2 regions of the Blastomonas sp. CCH9-A1 genome follow, and region 2 is predicted to be linked to the other one. Evidence: riboswitches for the same ligand, from Rfam matches in the RefSeq annotation. Region 2 holds a riboswitch; the other holds the start of a gene.
The links. Region 2 has a riboswitch for cobalamin ahead of cobW (cobalamin biosynthesis protein CobW). Riboswitches for the same ligand answer to the same signal wherever they lie in the genome.
Positions count from the first base shown of each region.

Region 1: linked by a shared signal. The riboswitch ahead of AX725_RS13490 (TonB-dependent receptor plug domain-containing protein) and the one ahead of cobW (cobalamin biosynthesis protein CobW) in region 2 are both predicted to bind cobalamin.

Region 1 is NZ_LSHM01000043.1:65,158-74,871, forward strand. Features, by position in the region: gene AX725_RS13475 (ABC transporter ATP-binding protein) at 1-35, opposite strand, end outside; gene AX725_RS13480 (FecCD family ABC transporter permease) at 32-1,021, opposite strand; gene AX725_RS13485 (ABC transporter substrate-binding protein) at 1,018-1,950, opposite strand; gene AX725_RS13490 (TonB-dependent receptor plug domain-containing protein) at 2,058-3,950, opposite strand; cobalamin riboswitch at 4,102-4,290, opposite strand; gene AX725_RS13495 (thiolase family protein) at 4,367-5,563, opposite strand; gene AX725_RS13500 (prepilin peptidase) at 5,671-6,474, shown strand; gene acs (acetate--CoA ligase) at 6,471-8,417, opposite strand; gene AX725_RS13510 (TonB-dependent receptor) at 8,684-9,714, shown strand, end outside.
Region 2 is NZ_LSHM01000071.1:34,903-44,616, reverse strand. Features, by position in the region: gene AX725_RS19290 (TonB-dependent receptor plug domain-containing protein) at 1-1,873, shown strand, start outside; gene AX725_RS19285 (ABC transporter substrate-binding protein) at 1,987-2,778, shown strand; gene AX725_RS19280 (FecCD family ABC transporter permease) at 2,775-3,761, shown strand; gene AX725_RS19275 (ABC transporter ATP-binding protein) at 3,758-4,540, shown strand; gene AX725_RS19270 (DUF6925 family protein) at 4,537-5,517, shown strand; cobalamin riboswitch at 5,607-5,837, shown strand; gene cobW (cobalamin biosynthesis protein CobW) at 6,019-7,056, shown strand; gene cobN (cobaltochelatase subunit CobN) at 7,065-9,714, shown strand, end outside.

The DNA of each region.
Region 1 (9,714 bases), on a different contig from region 2:
CTCGCCTCGGTGACGTTCAGACCCGCCTCGCTCATCGTACCGCTCCCCGCCGGATCGCGATCATCACGAACACCGGCGCGCCGATCAAGGCGGCGACCACGCCGAGTTTGAGCTCGGTATCGCCGGGGATAATCCGCACCGTGATATCCGCGAGGATCAGGATCAGCCCGGAGAGCAGCGCGCTCGGCACCAGCACGCGCGCGGGATCGTGCCCGACCCAGGGGCGCACCAGATGCGGCGCGACAATGCCGACAAAGCCGATCGCGCCCGCCAGCGCCACTGCGCCGCCGGTCGCCAGCCCTGCGCCGAGCACGACCAGCATCCGCTGGCGCGCGACATCAAGCCCGACGCCGGCCGCCGCTTCCTCACCCAGCGCCAGTGCTGTCAGCCCGCGCCGCGCCGCTATCAGCAGCGCTGCCCCGGCAGCAATGAACGGGGCGCTGAGCGCGAGATCATCGAGGCTGCGATTGGCGACCGACCCCATCATCCAGGTGACCATATCGGCCAGCGTGAACGGGTTGGGAGCAAGGTTCATCAGCAGCGACATGATCGCCCCCGAGAAGCTGGAAATGCCGACCCCGACCAGAATCAGCGTCACCACCGACCGGGTACGCGGCGCCGCCCAGGCGATGATCGCGGTCGCCGCCAGCGCGCCGGCAATCGCCGCCAGCGGCAGCGCGAACGGCATGAGGGCTGCAAGCCCGTAAAACAGCGCCACGGTCGCAAACAGCGCCGCCATCGCGGAAACGCCGAGCACGCCGGGCTCTGCCAGCGGATTGCGGAGCAGGCCTTGCAGCGCCGCGCCGCTCAGCCCCAATGCGCCGCCTGCGACCAGCGCCGCGAGCGCCCGCGGCAGCCGTACCTGCCACACGACGAGCATGTCGCCCGGCTCGCCCATGCCCAGCAAAGCCGCCGCCATGCGCGCGGGCGGCAGCGGGACAGATCCAAGCAGACAGGCCGCGACCAGCGCGATCACGATCCCGACGACCAGTCCTGGGATCAGCCAGCGTGTGCGGGTCATAGCTGTGCGCCTCTGGCCCGCGCCATCGCCTCGGCGGCGTCGAGCACGAACCAGCCGCCGCACGCGGTCCATGCGCCTTCAAGCCCGATGATTGGATGTTCGCTCGCCGTGCGCATCAACGGATGCCGTGCCGCACTCCACTGATCGGGATTGTAGTCGCGCCGTCCGAACCAGGCGACCGCGACGCGATCAGGCTTTTCATAGGCCAGCCGCTCGAGCGGCAGCGGTTGCCAGCCGGGCTCGGTCTGGAAATTGCGGTATCCGGCGAGTTCGATGAGTTCATGGATCAGCGATCCGGGTCCGGTGGTGACCCCGCCGGGGGTGGCATAGAGCAGGGTTGGGCCGCCTTTTTTATTCATCCTCTCCGCGTTCCCGAGCGAAGTCGAGGGACCTGCGCGCAACCCTGGGCGATCACGTCCCTCGACTTCGCTCGGGACAAACGGATATGGGTGTCTAAGTGCAGCCACCCGCGCATCCATCTCGCGGGCGATCCGCTCGCCCCGCGCCCGCTCGCCCAGCTGTCCGGCGGTCTCGATCAGCACGCGCCGCACGCCCGCCAAATCCTCGGCATAGCCCAGCTGCAACACCGGCACCCCGGCGCGCGCGAAGAACGCACCCGCGTCCGCACCGCCACCATAGCTGCGCACGACCAGATCGGGCTTGAGCACCAGCACGTCCTCGGCGCGCGGGGCAACCTTGGGCATGCCTTTTGCCGTCTCGCGCATATACGAGAAATCGCGCGTGGCATCGGGCGAGAGCGCGAGAATGCGCTCCCGTCCGAGAAGTTTCAGCACATATTGATCCGCGCAATAATCGAGGCTCACGACCCGCATCGCCCGAACCGGAGGTTCGAGTGGTGCGGGTGTCGCGGCCTTGCCCAGCGAGCAGGCGGTGAGGATGCTGCACATGGCGAGCAACAAAGCGCCCACCCCCAACCGTTTGTCCCGAGCGTGTCGAGGGACCTTGCACAACCGATGCGCGCACGTCCCTCGACTTCGCTCGGGACAAACGGAGAAAGGGGGGAGAACCCTTGACATCACATCTTCAACCTGACCCCCGCATAGCCCGCACGTCCGGGCACGCCATAATTGAACGCGGTCTGGTACGCCTCGTCAAACAGGTTTTCGACCCGGCCATAGACTTCCAGATTGTCCGAGATGCTCCAGCTAGCGCGCAGATCGACGCGGACATAGCTGTCGAGCCGCACGGTGTTGGCGACATCGTCGAACGTGTCGCCGACCATCAGGAAGGTCGCGCCCAGCGCCGGCCCCCAGGGGGATTTCCAGTCGACAAGCACCGAGGCGCTGTCCTTGGCGCGCCGCGCGAGCCGGTTTCCGAAATTGACCCGGCCCGAAAAGTCCGCTTCGCGCGAGCGGTTCTCGGTATCGACCAGGCTGTACTGTGCCTGCACGGTGAAATTGGGCACCGGCTGCATCCACAGGCCAAGCTCCACGCCTTGCGCCCGCGCCGCCGCAATATTCTCGAGGCTGAACGTCGCCGAAGAAAAGACGATAAGGTCCTCGGTATTGCGGCGGAACCAGGTCGCCTGCGCGCGGAGCTTGCCGTCGATCAGCGACTGTTCGATCCCCGCATCATAGCTGCGCGCTGTTTCGGGGCGCAGATCGGGATTGCCGAATGCGGCGAGTTGCTCGCTGAGCGCCGGGGCGCGGAAACCCTCGGCATAGGTCGCGCGGATCACGGTATCGCCGTCATTGGGCGTATAGGCGATATTGCCGCCCAGGCTGGTCTTGCTGCCGAACACCTGCTGGTCGTCGACGCGCACCCCGCCGGTGACGGTCAGCCCCTTGAGCGGTCGCACGATGGCCTGGCCGTAATAGCTGGTCATGTGCACGTCACTGACATCGGGCGCAGTGTTGAACGAGGGGAAGAAGGTGCTCGCCTCGCTCTGCTCGTGCTCGACGCCGAACACCAGCGTCAGCGCATCGGCCACGTCGGCCACGCCCTGATATTCGAACCGGTCGAGCGTGCCCTTGGCGCGCGCGGGGTTGAACGATCCGGGTGTCGGATCGGTGGTCACGCGCTTGATGTCGGTGCGGGTATAGGCGATGCGGTTGCGGAAACGACCGTTGAACAGCGCCACGTTCAGCCCGGCATAGCCGACGAACTGGCGGCTGTCGGTCACGGGCAGTGTATCGGCAGGCGGGTTATCGAATTCGGCCTCGCCATCGGTATAGAAGCCGCGCAGATCGAGGCTGATCGCATCGCTGAACGCGACGCGCAGCTTGCCGTTGAGCGTCAGGTTCTTGAACCCGTCCTTCTCGGTGGCACCATTGCGCTCATCCGAAGCGCTGATGCCATCGGTGCGGAAATAGCTCCCGCCGAGACTTCCCGAAACGATTCCGGTCTTGCCCGACACGCTGGCGACCAGTTGGCCGGTGTCGCGATAGCCATATTCGCCGCGCGCATTGGCCTGCAGCCCCTCGCTCGGCTCGATCGTGGTGATGTTGATGACGCCGCCGATCGCCTGGCTGCCCCAGATCACCGAATTGGGTCCACGCAACACCTCGACCGACCCGATATTGCCGGTCAGGATCGAGCTGAAATCGAACGCGCCCGAGGGCGATGACGGATCATTGATGCGCACGCCATCGACCAGCACCAGAGTCTGCGAGCTGTCGCCGCCGCGGATGAACACGCTGGTTGTACCGCCGGGGCCGCCGTTGCGCGCAACGCTGATGCCGGGCAGCGTCTGCAGCACGTCGCTCAGCACCTGGGTCTGGCGGCGGTCGAGCTCGGCCTTGTCGACCACGGTGATCGACTGGCCGGTCTCGCTCCGCTTCTGGACGATGCGACTGGCGGAGACGACGATATCGTCGTCCTGGTCGTCGGTGGCAGACTGCGCATGGAGCGGCGTGGCCACGGCCAGAGCAAGCGCGGACACGGTGAAACTGCGGATGAATTTGGACACGGTTTTCCCTCAGCCCCAGCCGCCGCCGAAGCGGAAGGGCAGATGAACGACATTAAGGCCCGCCGGGATCGCTCCCGGACGCGACTATGGCCTGTGGCATGTCGTTACGAAGGAAAAAACTTTCCCATCCGAACAGGCTGGACCCGGCCCCCGGATGAACGACGCGATGGCAGGTCTCCTGGCTCGTCGATCATCGCCTCGGGCCGTCTTCCCGGGATCGCTCCCAGTGACATAGTGGCCGTCGGCTCCCGACTGACAGTTGCGGGCACAGCGCCGGATTTGCACCGGCTTCCCTCTTCGCCCCCCGGCTAAGGGAGGAACCATCTGGATGCGCAATTGCTGGATTTGGGCAGGCTTGTCAATCCGGCCTTACAAAAGCCCCGGCCTGCCCTGCTGACAGGCCGGGCTTCAGGGGATCAGATCAGCTCGACCGCAACCGCCGTCGCCTCGCCGCCGCCGATGCAGAGCGATGCGAGACCGCGCTTGCCGCCATGTGTCTGCAGGGCGGAAACCAGCGTGGCGATGATTCGCGCACCGCTCGCGCCGATCGGGTGGCCAAGTGCGGTCGCGCCGCCATGCACGTTGATCTTGTCGTGCGGGATGCCGAGGTCGCGCATCGCGATCATCGACACGCAGGCGAACGCCTCGTTGACCTCGAACAGGTCGACATCGTCGACGCTCCAGCCCGCCTTTTCCAGCGCCTTGCGGCTGGCATCGACCGGCGCGGTGGTGAAGCGCGCCGGCGCGTGCGCGTGGGCGGCGTGCGACACGATCCGCGCGACGGGCTTGAGGCCCAGCCTGTCGGCCACGCTCTGGCGGGTCAGAACCAGCGCCGCTGCACCGTCGGAGATCGACGAGGCATTGGCAGCGGTGATCGTGCCGTCCTTGGCAAACGCCGGCTTCAGGCTCGGGATCTTCGACGCGTCGCCCTTGAGCGGCTGTTCGTCCTTGTCGATCGTCTCGGTGCCCTTGCGACCGGTGATCTCGACGGGGACGATCTCGCGGTCGAAGCCGCCCGAGCTCTGCGCCTTCTGTGCGCGGGTCAGCGAGGCGATGGCATAATCGTCCTGGTCCTGGCGGGTGAACTGATATTCGCCTGCGGTTTCCTCGGCAAAGCTGCCCATCGCGCGGCCGGGTTCATACGCGTCCTCGAGTCCGTCAAGGAACATGTGATCCATCACCCGGTCATGGCCAATGCGCGCGCCGCCGCGATGCTTGGTGAGCAGATAGGGCGCATTGGTCATGCTCTCCATACCACCTGCCACCAGCAGATCGACCGAGCCCGAGGCCAGCGCCTCTGCCCCCATGATCGTCGCCTGCATGCCGCTCCCGCACATCTTGTTGACCGTGGTCGCCTCGACCGATTGCGGCAGGCCGGCCTTGAGCGCGGCCTGGCGCGCCGGGGCCTGGCCTAGCCCAGCCGGCAGCACGCAACCCATATAGATGCGCTCGATCGCATCGCCCGAAACCCCAGCCCGCTCGACCGCCGCCTTGACGGCAGTCGCGCCGAGATCGGTGGCGCTGGCGCCCGAGAGCGAACCCTGGAAGCTGCCCATCGGCGTGCGCGCATAGGAGACGATGACGACGGGATCGGCGGCGGAAAATGCGGTCATGGCATGAGTCCCTTTTCGAATGTGGTGAAAGCGCCTTCCCCTAGGGCCAGCGCGATTGCAAGAGGCTTGGAGTACAAAGCGCTTGGCCTGTCTCGGGGCGAGCCGCTATGCGCAAGGGCGCTGCCGATCCCCGGCATTGGGCCAATTTCGTTATGTATGCGCCGCTGCTCGACCATCCGGTGATCGCGCCCCTTGCAGCGGCAATCCTTGGCGCAATCTTCGGCAGCTTTATCGGCGCACTGGTGGTGCGCTGGTCCGCGGGGCGATCGATCCTGACCGGGCGGTCGCAATGCGATGCTTGCGGTGCGCAGCTCAAGCCATGGCAGCTCGTACCCGTCCTGTCCTATCTTTTGCTGCGCGGACAATGTGCAGCATGCGGCGCACGGATCGGCTGGCAAAGCCTGGCGATCGAGCTTGGTGCCGCGGCGATTGGTGCGGTGTCGCTGACGCTGCATCCCGGGGCGCAGGGCCTGGCCATCGCCGCGTTGGGCTGGCTGCTGCTGCCGCTCGCGCTGCTCGATCTGCGCCAGTACTGGCTGCCGCAGCCGCTCACCGCTGCGCTGGCGCTGGGCGGACTGGCGAGCGCAGCATGCGGCATCGCGCCCGACTGGAGCAGCCGCCTGATCGGCGCAGGCGCGGGTTTCGTCGGGCTTTGGCTGATCGCGCTGCTCTATCGGTTGACGCGCGGGCGCGAGGGGCTAGGCGGCGGTGATCCGCTGCTGCTCGGAGCAATCGGGCTGTGGCTCGGCTGGCAGGCGCTGCCACTCGTGCTGCTGATCGCCAGCGGCCTCGGGCTTGCCGTCGCGCTGGTGCTGCAGCGGCGCGGCCATGATCTCGACGCCGCCACCCGCTTCCCGCTCGGCACGCTGATGGCGCTTGCCGCCTGGCCGGTGGCGCTGCTCGGCCCTTAGACCGAACCGCGTCCGGCAATCAGCGCGTCGACCACGGAAGGGTCGGCAAGCGTGCTGGTATCGCCGAGCGAACCGAACTCGTTCTCCGCGATCTTGCGCAGGATGCGCCGCATGATCTTGCCGCTGCGCGTCTTGGGCAGCGCCGGCGTGAAATGCAGATGGTCGGGCGTGGCGATCGGGCCGATCTCCTTGCGCACCAGTGCCTTCAGCTCCCCGGCCAGCGCTTCGTCGGCCTCCTCGCCGACGTTCAGCGTGACATAGCAATAGATGCCCTGCCCCTTGATGTCGTGCGGAAAGCCGACCACAGCAGCTTCGGCAACGCGCGGGTGCAGCACCAGCGCGCTTTCGACCTCGGCCGTGCCCATGCGATGGCCCGAGACGTTGATGACATCGTCCACGCGGCCGGTGATGCGGTAATAACCGTCTTCATCGCGCTTGCAGCCATCGCCTGTGAAATATTTGCCCTTATAGGTGCTGAAATAGGTCTGCACGAAACGCTCGTGATCGCCATAGACGGTGCGCGCCTGGCCGGGCCAGGAGGCGGCGATGCACAGATTCCCTTCTGTCGCGCCGTCCAGGATATTGCCATCGGCATCGACCAGTTCGGGCCGGATGCCGAAGAACGGCAGGCCCGCGCTGCCCGGCCGCATCGCATGCGCGCAAGGCAGCGTCGTGATCATGATGCCGCCGGTCTCGGTCTGCCACCAGGTATCGATCACCGGGATGGCGTCCTTGCCCACGGTGCGCCGGTACCAGCGCCAGGCCTCGGGATTGATCGGTTCGCCGACCGACCCGATCAGCCGCAAGGCGCTCAGGTCGTGCTTCTCCACCGGCGCTTCGCCCTCGCGCATCAGCGCGCGGATCGCGGTGGGCGCGGTGTAGAAGATGTTGACGCCATGCCGCTCGCACATGTCCCAGAAACGGCTGTGATCGGGATGGTTGGGCACGCCTTCGAACAGCAGGCTGGTCGCGCGGTTGAGCAGCGGGCCATAGACCGAATAGCTGTGCCCGGTGACCCAGCCGATATCGGCGGTGCACCAATAGACCTCGCCGGGGCGGTAATCGAAGGCATAATGAAAGGTCGTCGCGACCCAGACGGCATAGCCGCCGGTGGTGTGGAGTACGCCCTTGGGCTTGCCGGTGGAGCCCGAGGTATAGAGGATGAACAACGGGTCCTCCGCCGCCATCGGTTCGCACGGGCAGGTCGCGGGCACGGTCGCCGATAATTCGTGATACCAGTGGTCGCGCCCCTCGGTCATCGCGATTTCGGCCCCGGTATGACGCACGACCAGCACTGCATCCACGCTGATCCCGTGATCGGTGAGCGCGGCGTCGACATTGGCCTTGAGCGGCACCGTCTTGCCTCCGCGCATTCCCGCATCGGCAGTGACGATGAAGCGGCTCGCGCAATCCTCGATCCTCCCGGCAAGCGCCTCGGGCGAGAAACCGCCGAACACCACAGAATGGATCGCGCCGATGCGCGCGCAGGCGAGCATCGCGATCGCGCCTTCGAGCACCATCGGCATGTAGATGGTCACCCGGTCGCCCTTGACCACGCCGAGCGCCGTCAGGGAGCTGGCGAAGCGCTGCACCTCGGCGAGCAGCGCATCATAGCTCAGCGAGCGGACATCGCCGGGGGTGTCGCCTTCCCAGATCAACGCGGTGTCGGCGCCATGCCCCGCCAGCACATGGCGGTCGACCGCGTTGTAGCACAGGTTCAGCTCGCCATCGTCATACCAGCGGATGCGGACCGGATCGAAGCTCGAGCGGTTGATATGCGTCGGTCTCGAACTCCAGTCGATGCGATCCGCCTGCAGCGCCCAGAATCCGTCCGGATCGCGCAGCGACGCTGCATAGAGTTCCGCATACTGCGTCGGCGTGCACCAGGTCTGTGCATCCTCAGGCGCCGGGATCAGGGCTTCGGCGGCGGTCTCTTGGCTCATCTTTCGGGTCCTCGCGCGATGACGGCCCTTGCAGCCGCTTCGCCCGTCTTTCTGCCCGACCGCATCTTCACGAGCAACCCGTCGCAAACTGTCATATCCTGGTCAAATAGCGATTGATATAACATTACACGAGTGCTAGCCGCCCCTCCGACTCCGCGGTTCCGGGTGCATGGCAAGGCCCATAGCGCAAGGGCAGCGGACACCGGATTGCCGGTCAACGGCAGCCTTTCTTCCTTTTTCAGAGTCCCCAGGGAGCATAACAGAACATGCGTCGCACGCTTCTCACCGTTACCTCGTCGCTTTCGCTCGCTACCGCGCTGCTTGCCCCGCTTCCCGCCCTGGCACAGCAGGCCGCTCAAGCCGAGGAAACCGCACAGGAAGATGATGACTTCCACAAGAGCGGCGGGATCATCGTCACCGCGCCATTCGTCCGCGATCTCAGCATCCTGGCCGGCACGTCCGAGCTTTCGGGCGACACTCTGGCGCGCGAGGCGCGCGCGCAGATCGGCGACGCACTGACCAAGCTGCCCGGCGTCTCGGCGACCAGCTTCTCACCCGGTGCCTCGCGCCCGGTGCTGCGCGGCTTCCAGGGCGAGCGCATCCGCGTGCTCACCGACGGCATCGGCACGATCGACGTGTCGAACACCTCGCCGGACCATGGCGTAACGGTCGAGCCGATCATCCTCGACCGGGTCGAGGTGCTTCGCGGCCCTGCCGTGCTGCTGTTCGGCGGCCAGGCGGTCGGCGGCGCGGTCAACGCCATCGACAAGCGCATCCCGCGCGAGGTGCCCGAAGAGCCGTTCCATCTCGACGCACTCGCCACGTACGGATCGGCTGCGGACGAGCGCAGCATCGGCGCGAGCCTCGATGTTCCGCTGACCTCGAAGCTGGTGCTCCACCTCGATGGTAGCTACCGCAAGTCCGACGACCTGCGCGTGGGCGGCTTCGTGCTGTCGCCCGGTCTTCGCGCCGAGCAACTTGAAGAGGCTGCGGAAGAGCGCGCCGAGGGCAATCTGGAGGACGCAGCTGAAGCCGAGGAACTGGCCGGCCTGCGCGGCCGCATCCCCAATACCGGCACCGAAACCTACAGTCTTGGCGCGGGCCTTGCCTATATCGGCGAAGGTGGCAGCTTCGGTATTTCGGGCAGTTATTACAACAGCCTGTACGGCGTTCCCGAACGCCCCGGCGCCGGTCACCATCATGGTGAAGAGGAAGGTGCTGGCGGCGAGGGGGAAGAGGGCCCCGTCACCATCGGCCTTGACCAGTTCAAGGTCGATTTCCGCGGCCAAGTCGATCT
Region 2 (9,714 bases):
CCCGGGACAGCCTACAACCAATGACAGCGGAGAAACCATTGTCGTGACGGCGTCACGGTCCGGTGAGGCCGTGGCCGTAAACAAGCTCGGTGCGTCGGTGACGGTACTGGACAGCGAAGCGTTGGAGCAGCGCCAGACCCGGATTGTTTCGGACATTCTGCGCGATGTGCCGGGCGTTGCCGTGAGCCGCACCGGCGCTGCTGGCGGCCTCACCCAGCTCCGGCTTCGCGGCTCCGAGGGCAACCACGTCCTCGTTCTGATTGACGGTATAGAAGCTTCGGACCCGTATTTTGGCGAGTTCGATTTCGCCACTCTCATTGCCGATCCCGAAGCCCGCGTTGAAGTCCTGCGAGGGCAGCAGTCCTCGCTTTACGGTTCGGACGCGATCGGCGGCGTTATCCAGTATCTGACATTGACCGGGAAGGAGGCTCCGGGGGTCAGCTTGCGCGCAGAGGGCGGCAGCTTCAACACCTTCACCGGAAGCGCGCGTGCTGGCGGAGTGTCTGGCGATCTCGATTATGCTGTGTCTGGCGCTTACTATCACACCGGCGGCTATCCCACGGCACGAAATGGCAGCAGGGATGTCGGCTCCGACATCGCAGGCCTTTCGGCCAAGCTCATCTGGTCGCCGTCCGAAACCTTCAAACTGACCGGCGTTGCCCGCTACAGCTTCACGGAAGCCGATACCAACAACAGCGAGAACAATCCGGCGAGCCCGCTATTCGGATTCACCGTCGACAGCCCCGGCGTGTTCTTCAGAAACAAGGCCTTCTATGGTCTTGTGAGAGCTGAACTGATCGGGCTCGACGGCCGCTGGACGAACGCAGTGACAGGGCAAGTCGCGTTGAGCGAGCGCAAGGGCTTCGACGCTGCGGGCTTCGATTACGGCAACAAGGGTAACCGCTACAAAGGCTCGTTCGAATCGAGCCTGCGGCTGGGCACCGACGCCATCCGGCATCGCCTGACCGCCGCAATCGACGTCGAGCGCGAAGAATTCCAGAACACCACACCGTCATCCTTCGCGTTTCAGGGAAAAAGATCGACCGACAATGTCGGGATTGTCGGGCAGTATGAACTGCTGATCAACGACGCATTCTCTTTTGGTGCATCGATCCGCCATGACGAAAATGATCGCTTTGATGACCCCACAACTTGGCGGGTTCAAGGCAGTTATTCGCTCCCGACTGGTACCCGTGTTCGCGGTGCCTATGGAACGGGGGTCAAGAATCCGGGCTATTTCGAGCTCTATGGATTTTCCGATGGCCGCTATATTGGCAACCCTAACCTGAGGCCCGAGAAGTCGGAAGGGTGGGAAGCCGGCATCGAGCAAAGCTTCAGCGATGGCAAGGCCACCATAAGCGCGACCTATTTCGATAGCCGCCTGAAGGACGAAATTTTCACGACCTTCCCCGCTCCGACCTTCATAGCGACGCCATCAAACCGTGCAACTTTGTCGAAACAGCATGGCATTGAGGTGGCCCTTGCCGCCCGTCCAATTCCCCAGATCAGGCTGGACGCCGCCTACACATGGCTTCATGCGCGAGAAAACGGCACAGTCGAGGTGCGTCGCCCCAAGCATATCGGCAGTTTCAACGCGACAGTGTTCAGCAAGGATGAGCGCTTTTCGGGTACGTTGACAGTGCGCTACAACGGGCGTCAGACCGATGTCGCGTTTACAAATCCAAGCTTCATTCCGGTGCGCGTGTCCCTGAGGGAATATGTACTGGTTAACCTGAATGCCGAATACAAGTTGCGCCCCAACATTTCGTTGTTTGCGCGCGTAGAAAACCTCATCAACGAGCAATACGAAGAGGTGTTCAGTTTCGCCACTCCGGGCCGCGCAGGCTATGGTGGCGTTCGCGTCCGCTTCTGATGTTCCGCAAGGCGCTCTGCCTCCTTTGGATGATCTCCGTGCTTCCGGCTCTGGCCGGTTGCACGGAGCCGTCTGGTAGTCGCAGCCAGGCGGCAGCAAAGCCAGTCCATGTCATGTCGATGAACCAGTGCACGGATCAGCTTGTCCTGGCATTGCTGCCACCTGAGCGGATCGCGTCGGTCACTTGGCTGTCGCGCGATCCCGACGGCTCCCTCATGTTCCGCGAGGCTGCGCGTGTCGACATCAACCATGGAATGTCGGAGGAGGTCCTGCGCCAGAAGCCGGACCTGGTTATTGCCGGGGCATTTACGACGCCGGCAACACGCGGACTGCTTAAGCGATTAGGGTTTCCAATGATCGAGGTCGATCATGCGGAAACCTACGAAGATATCCGCAAGATAACCCGACAGGTCGCCAAGGCAGTAGGAGAGCCCGCTCGCGGCGAGGAATTGATCGCAAAAATGGACCGCCAACTGGCCGACCTTGCGCGCGATCCGGGCCCGCCGCTACGAGTGGCTGCGTGGGATGGTGCTGGCTTCAATGCAAGCACGGGGTCTCTCTATGACACTGTGCTCAAGACAGCCGGTGCGACCAATGTTGCCAACACACTGCAGAAGAGCAGCTACGGCAAACCGGATATCGAAATCCTGCTCCTTTCTGCTCCGTCCCTGCTGGTGAAAGGCGCCGGGGTAGGTCGCCGCCCGGGGCTTCGCGAAAACGTCGAGCGACACCCTCTAATCCGTCGCTACTGGGACGGTGACCGTACGCTGACGATCCGACAGGCGTACTACGTTTGCGGAACGCCGATGGTGACGGAAGCCGCGATGCAGTTGCGCAACGAACTTCGTTCAGCGGCTCTCCATGCCCGCTCTCCCCTTCCCTTTGCCGGTGGGAAATCGCTATGACCCGGTGGCTTGTTCCCATGCTGGTCAGTTGTCTGCTCGCCAGCGCTTTCGCTTCGGTGCTGGCTGGCTCCGTCTGGTTGACACCACGCGAAGCGTTTCAGGCGCTGGCTTTCGATCATGCGGATCTGGCTGGCCAGATCGTCACCCAGATCCGCCTGCCACGGGTTGTCCTTTCGATGGCCATCGGTGGCATCCTTGGCCTCTCGGGTGCCGTCATGCAGGGGCTGTTGCGAAACCCGCTGGCTGACCCCGGCCTGCTGGGCGTTTCGGCAGGTGCCTCGCTCGGTGCGGTCATCGCCATCTATTTCGGCTTTGCCGCCAGTTTTACCCTTGCCGCTCCGCTGTTTGGTCTGACAGGTGCATTCGTCACCACAGGCATTGCCTTCATCCTTGCGCGGGGAGGCGGTACCCTATCGCTCATCCTGGCCGGGGCAGCAGTCAGCAGCATAGCCAGTGCAGGCGTCAGTCTGGCGCTCAACCTCTCCCCCAATCCTTATGCCGCTTACGAGATCATGACCTGGCTGATGGGTTCGCTTGCCGATCGAAGCTGGGATCATGTCCGCCTTGCCACACCCTTTATCCTTGCCGGGGGTACGATGCTTCTGCTGACGGGCCGAGCTCTGGATGCTCTTGCATTGGGTGAAGCGCAGGCTGAAAGCCTGGGGATTGCGGTTTCACGAACGCGCATGCTGGCGCTGATCGGTACGGCCCTTGGCGTCGGAGGCGCAACCGCCGTATCCGGAACGATCGGTTTCGTAGGCCTGATTGCGCCTCACCTTGTCCGGCCTCTGGTCGCCCATCGTCCAGGCAAGGTGCTCATCCCGGCCATGCTGGTTGGAGCCGTTCTGGTAACCCTCGCCGACATCGCGTCGCGCACATTGGTATTCCGGGGCATGCCGCTAAATCTCGGGGTGTTCATCAGCCTGATCGGGGCACCGTTCTTCCTGTGGCTGGTCCTTCATGTCCGGAGACGCACCGCATGAGCGCGCTGCACTTTCATGGTGTTTCGGCGCGCCGGGGGCAGCGTCTGGTCCTTGACGGGATATCGGCGCGTGTTCCATCGGGCCATCTGACTGCTGTGATCGGCCCCAATGGCGCCGGCAAGAGCACCTTGCTGGACATCACATCGGGCCTCAAACGCCCGGTGCAAGGTTCGGTCGAACTCGATGGCAAGGACCTCCACCGCCTTGGCCGCCGGGAACTTGCCAAGTTGCGTGCCTATCTGCCGCAACGTGCGGGGGTTGATTGGCCGATCACCGTAGAGCGCGTGGTTGCGCTCGGGCTGACTCCGGCGCTGCCAGCATTCGGCACCATACCGTCCGCTCTGCTTCCCGCCATCGACGATGCACTGCTCGCCTGCGATCTGCTGGGTTTGCGGGATCGGCCAGCCACGCAATTGTCGGGTGGCGAACTGGCGCGGGCAATGCTGGCCCGCGCGATTGTCGGCGATCCAGCGCTTCTGATCGTTGATGAACCAACCGCGGGTCTGGATCCACGCCATGCCATCGATGCCGTCCAGCGTCTCAAGGCCCGGACCACGGCCGGGTGCACGGTTGTCATGGCGATCCACGATCTTGATCTGGCCTTGGCCTTCGCGGACTCGATCCTCGCAATCCGCGATGGGCGATTGCTTGCACACGGTCCGACGCACGAAGTCGTCACCGAAAGCCTACTCACCTCGCTCTATGACGTTCCGGTCCGGTTATCTCGTGACGGGGACGGCATTTCCGTCCGCTTTCTCAAGTCCGGGGTATCATCATGAACCAGATTTCCTTTGACGAACTGGCACGTCTCGCGTGCGACCCTGGCCATGGCTGGAGCATCGGCACATTCGGTGCGATCGGCGAATTCATTCGCGACGAGGATGAGCCGGCCACGGTTCAAAACGACCGCGACAATATCGAAATCGTGACCGCTCGCGGTGCCTTGCGGATCAGGCATTCGGATAGCTTTGAATGCCTTGCCTGGGATAGCCTGTCCTCTGATGGCGAAAGCTGGGGTCATGCAATGGCGCTCTGCGCGCCTCTGACTGGTTCGGTCGATCGGGCTGTCGTATCTTTGGGCGCCGATACCGACGCCATTCGCAGGGAAGACCAGTCGAGCCGCCTGTTCGACATGGGCGTTTGTAACGGCACCATAAGGATGTGCGCCCGCACTGACGACGAAGCGCTGATCGGGGCTCTCGAGGCTCTTGAAGGTCAGGACCTGCTGTCTTCGCCAACAGTCATGGCCGAGGTTCTGCGTGCGCAGCCCCACCGGGTCATGCTCTCGCCTGCCGGACGGATCGAAGTCTTCCAACCGATTCCGCCTCCGGATGGGAAATCGCCGGAAGGCCCGCACACCCATCTGCTTGCCAAGCTTATCGGGAAGGGTCGGCCACATGGCGCCAACGTCCCCATTCCGGATGGCTATCAGTCGATCCTGAACATTCACCCTCGCTCACCTTGGCGGAACGCACTGGGTGAACGGCACGATTTCGTGCCCGATACGGACACCGCCTTTTCACCTATGCTTGAACGCTTTGGCCTTGATCAGGATCGTGCCGTGGACGCACATATCCGCACCGCTGTGGCTGAAGGCGCAAACCCTGAATTCTTTGATTGGCCCGACACACGGCGGGGCCGAACGAAAGCCCGCATCGTCCTGCGCCGTCTTGCCGCTGCCGGTCACGAGCACGTGGGTCCCTGGCGCGTCTGGTTCGACCGCGCTCCCGTTGAAACCGATGAAACGGAACAGTGAGGTTGCGCCTGCAATTTCAGCGCGAACTTTGATTGGCATGATCGAAGTTTGGGTCTAGAGATATTCAATGATGATGCGGGTTTGCCCGTGCCATCGATGATCGCGCCGGTGCCCCCAACGGGGCTTAATCGGGAATGCGGTGCGGGAGCGTAGCTCCCAAATCCGCGGCTGTCCCTGCAACTGTAAGCGGATAGCGCGATGCACATTTTTCCTGCGCGTGCAGGAAAAGCCACTGGACCGCGCATGAACGCGCATCTGGGAAGGCGTGCATCAAGCTGTGACCCGCGAGCCAGGAGACCTGCCGGCGCTCTGGTCGCTCTTGCCCGGGTCCAGGGGATGGCCAAGGCACGGTACTCTTCCGTCTGAGCGACGAAGCTGTGCGGCTGGGGCTGCACGGCCGCGTGGTTTCGGGCGTCTGTCGCGCCAGCCCGTTGTCGCGCGCCGACCGGACCTGTCCGGCAAGCCCTGCCCGGTGTCGCTCTGGCGCGCGGAGGAACTGCCATGTCGGACCTGTCAAAGGTACCCGTCACGATCATCACCGGCTTTCTGGGTGCCGGTAAGACCACGCTGATCAGCCACCTGATCCGCAACGCTGGCGGACGCCGATTGGCTGTGGTCGTCAATGAATTCGGTACTCTGGGGGTGGATGGGGACATCCTACAATCCTGCGCCATTCCCGATTGCCCGGCGGAAAACATCGTCGAACTGGCCAACGGCTGCATCTGCTGCACCGTGGCGGACGATTTCATTCCCACCGTAGAGCGCCTGCTCGCGCTTGATCCGCGCCCTGACCATATCCTGATCGAGACATCAGGGCTGGCCCTGCCCAAGCCCTTGCTCAAGGCCTTCGACTGGCCGGCAATCCGCAGTCGCATCACGGTGGATGGCGTCCTTGCGCTGGCCGATGCCGAAGCGGTTGCTGCCGGACGGTTTGCCCCCGATCTTGCAGCGCTGGAGGCCCAGCGCGCCGCAGACCCGGGGATCGACCACGAAACCCCGCTGTCCGAAGTCTTCGAGGACCAGCTTGCCTGCGCCGATCTCGTTTTGCTGACCAAGGTTGATCTGGCCGGACCTGACGGAGTCGCTGCCGCAAGGGCAGCCATTGCGGCCGAAGCACCCCGCCCCGTGCCTGTGATCGAGATAGCCGAAGGGATTGTCGACCCTCGCGTGATCCTTGGACTTGGAGCTGCCGCCGAAGACGATATCGCTGCCCGGCCCTCGCATCACGACAATGAGGATGATCACGAGCACGACGATTTCGACAGCACCGTCATCGCGCTCGGCGAGATTGCCGATCCCGCCGATTTGGTGGCGCGTATCGAAACGCTCGCCCGCGACCATCGCATCCTGCGGGTAAAAGGCTACGCTGCCGTGACTGGCAAGCCCTTGCGCCTCTTGGTGCAGGCCGTCGGGTCGAGGGTTCGTCACCAGTACGACCGCCCATGGCGCCCCGATGAGCGGCGCCAGACCACCCTGGTCGCCATCGCCGAGCATGACGATATCGACGAGCCTGCCATTCGCGCGGTGCTGGCAGGCTAAGCTAGGCCGTGCACGTCATCTTTCGCGAAACGCATGGGATGGAGGAAACGGCCATCCCACAGGATCTGGGGCAGGAGCCTGCGGATCTTGTCGTCCTGTCCTTCTCGGACAGCGATCTTGGTGCGTTCGCGGAAGGCTGGCGCCAGGCGCAAGCGGCGGATCCGGCATTTCCTTCGTTGCGGCTCGCCAATCTTGCCGCGCTGATCCACCCTTTGTCGGTCGACACCTATATCGAAAAGACATTGGCCGGGGCAAAGGCCGTGCTGATCCGGCTGATCGGCGGCACGCCCTATTGGAGCTACGGCCTTCAACAGGTCGAGACCCTCGCCCGATCGCGCGGGATTGCGCTTGCTGTCCTGCCTGCCGATGGTCGGCCGGATTGGCACCTCGACAGTGTCTCCACGCTTCCTGCCGCCACGCTGGCCAAGCTTTGCCAGTTGTGTGACGAGGGCGGCGCGGCAGCGGCGCGCGCGGCCCTGGCCGCTCTCGCGCACGCCGCAGGGCTTGGCGTCAGCACTGTGACGCAATGCACGGCTTTGCCGGCAACTGGCGGATGGCACCCCTCCTGCGGGATCATCGATCCTGCCAGCTTCAGGCCCAATGCGGATCGGCCGCTGATCCTGATCGTCTTCTACCGTGCGTACCTCGCCGCACACGACCTGCACCCGATCGCCGCGCTTCATTCCGCGCTTGAACAACGCGGCTTTGACGCGCTCTCGATCTTCGTCCCCTCGCTCAAGCCCCCTGAGGTCAGGGCACAGGTGGATCGCTGGGTGCGTTCGCTGGCGCCTGCAGCCATCGTCAATGCCACGGCTTTTTCAGCGCGGGGCGAGGATGGCGGAACGCCGCTCGACGGGGGGGGCGTTCCGGTCTTCCAGATCGCGCTTGCCACCGCACCGCGCGCAGGATGGGCGCGCACATCGCGTGGCCTCTCGCCGGCTGACCTTGCCATGCATGTCGTACTCCCCGAGATTGACGGGCGCATCTTTGCAGGCGTGTCGAGCTTCAAGGAAGCGGGCGAACGCGATCCGGCACTCGGCTTCGCTCCCTATTCGCACCGCGGCGATGACAACCGGATCGCAGCGGTCGCCGACCGCGTGGCGCGCTGGATCGGGCTGGCCCGCAAGCCGGCATGCGAACGCCGCGTCGCCCTGATCCTGTCGACCTACCCCGGCAAGGCCTACCAGATGGCGCACGCCGTGGGTCTTGACGCGCTGGCCTCAGTCGATGCGATTGTCGCCGATCTGGCAGAGGCCGGGTACAAGGTCAGCCGCCCCACCGATCTTGCCAGGCAGCTGGCGACCGAGCATCTGGTCTGGCCTTTGAATGCCTATCGCACTGCCATGTCCGCCCTGCCCGAGACGCTGCGGCAGGACCTTGCCTCGGCATGGGGAGAGCCGGAAGACGATCCGCTGGCTGTCGATGGGGCATTTCGCTTCCCGGCGCTCACGCTCGGCCAGGTGCTGGTGGCGCTTCAGCCCGAGCGGGGCGAGCCTATCAGTCGCGATGCAGACTATCACGACCTCTCGCGCTGCCCGCGGCACGCCTATGTCGCCTTCTACCTGTGGCTGGGCCAGCAGGGTACGGATGCGCTGGTCCATGTTGGCGCGCATGGTACGCTGGAATGGCTGCCGGGGAAGGCTGTAGCGCTGTCTGACGCTTGCTGGCCCGAAGCGCTGACACAAGCGATGCCGGTCATCTATCCCTTCATCGTCAACGATCCGGGCGAGGCAGCGCAGGCCAAGCGCCGCATCGGTGCTGTCACCATCGGCCATGTGCCGCCGCCGCTCGTCCCGACCGGAAGCGGCGCCGGGCTGGGCCGGATCGAGGCTTTGCTGGACGAATTCTCCAATGCCGACGGGCTGGACCCTGCCCGCCGGGACCGTCTGCAGAAATCCATCCGCGAGGAAGCTGCCGCGCTGGGGCTGGAGGCAGAGCTCGGCCTTGATACCGCCACCACTCTGGTCGAAGCGATCACCCGGATCGATCGCTTCGTCTGCGATGTGAAAGCCAGCCAGTTCGGTGACGGTCTCCACGTTTTCGGCCGCGGTGAACAGGGCGCGGCAGAGCGGAACGGGCTTCTGGCTGGGCTGGACGGCCGATGGATCGCTCCCGGACCATCTGGCTCGCCCCATCGCGGACGAACCGATGTGCTGCCGACGGGACGCAACCTCTACACGATCGATCCGCGCGCAGTACCTTCGCGCGCAGCGCATGCACAGGGCGTCGTGCTCGCCGAGGAGCTGCTCCGCCGCCATCTGCAGGATCACGGCGACTACCCGCGTGGCCTTGTGGTGGATCTGTGGGGTTCGGCCACCATGCGCACGGCTGGTGAAGAGTTTGCGATGGCGCTGCACCTTCTGGGGGCAAAGCCGATGTGGGACATGGCTTCAGAGCGCGTGACGGGGGTTGAGATTCTCCCACTCGCCATGCTCGACCGCCCTCGCCTCGATGTAACGCTGCGCGTTTCGGGCCTGTTTCGTGATGCCTTTCCCACCCTGCCCGCCTTGTTCGGTCAGGCCGTCCGGGCGCTGTGCACCAGGGACGAACCCGCCGACTGGAACCCTTTCGTTGCCTTGGCCCCAGCGCCGCGCGTCTATGGTCCGCGTCCGGGCCGGTATGGACTCGGGATCGGAGACGCGGCCGAAACCTATACCG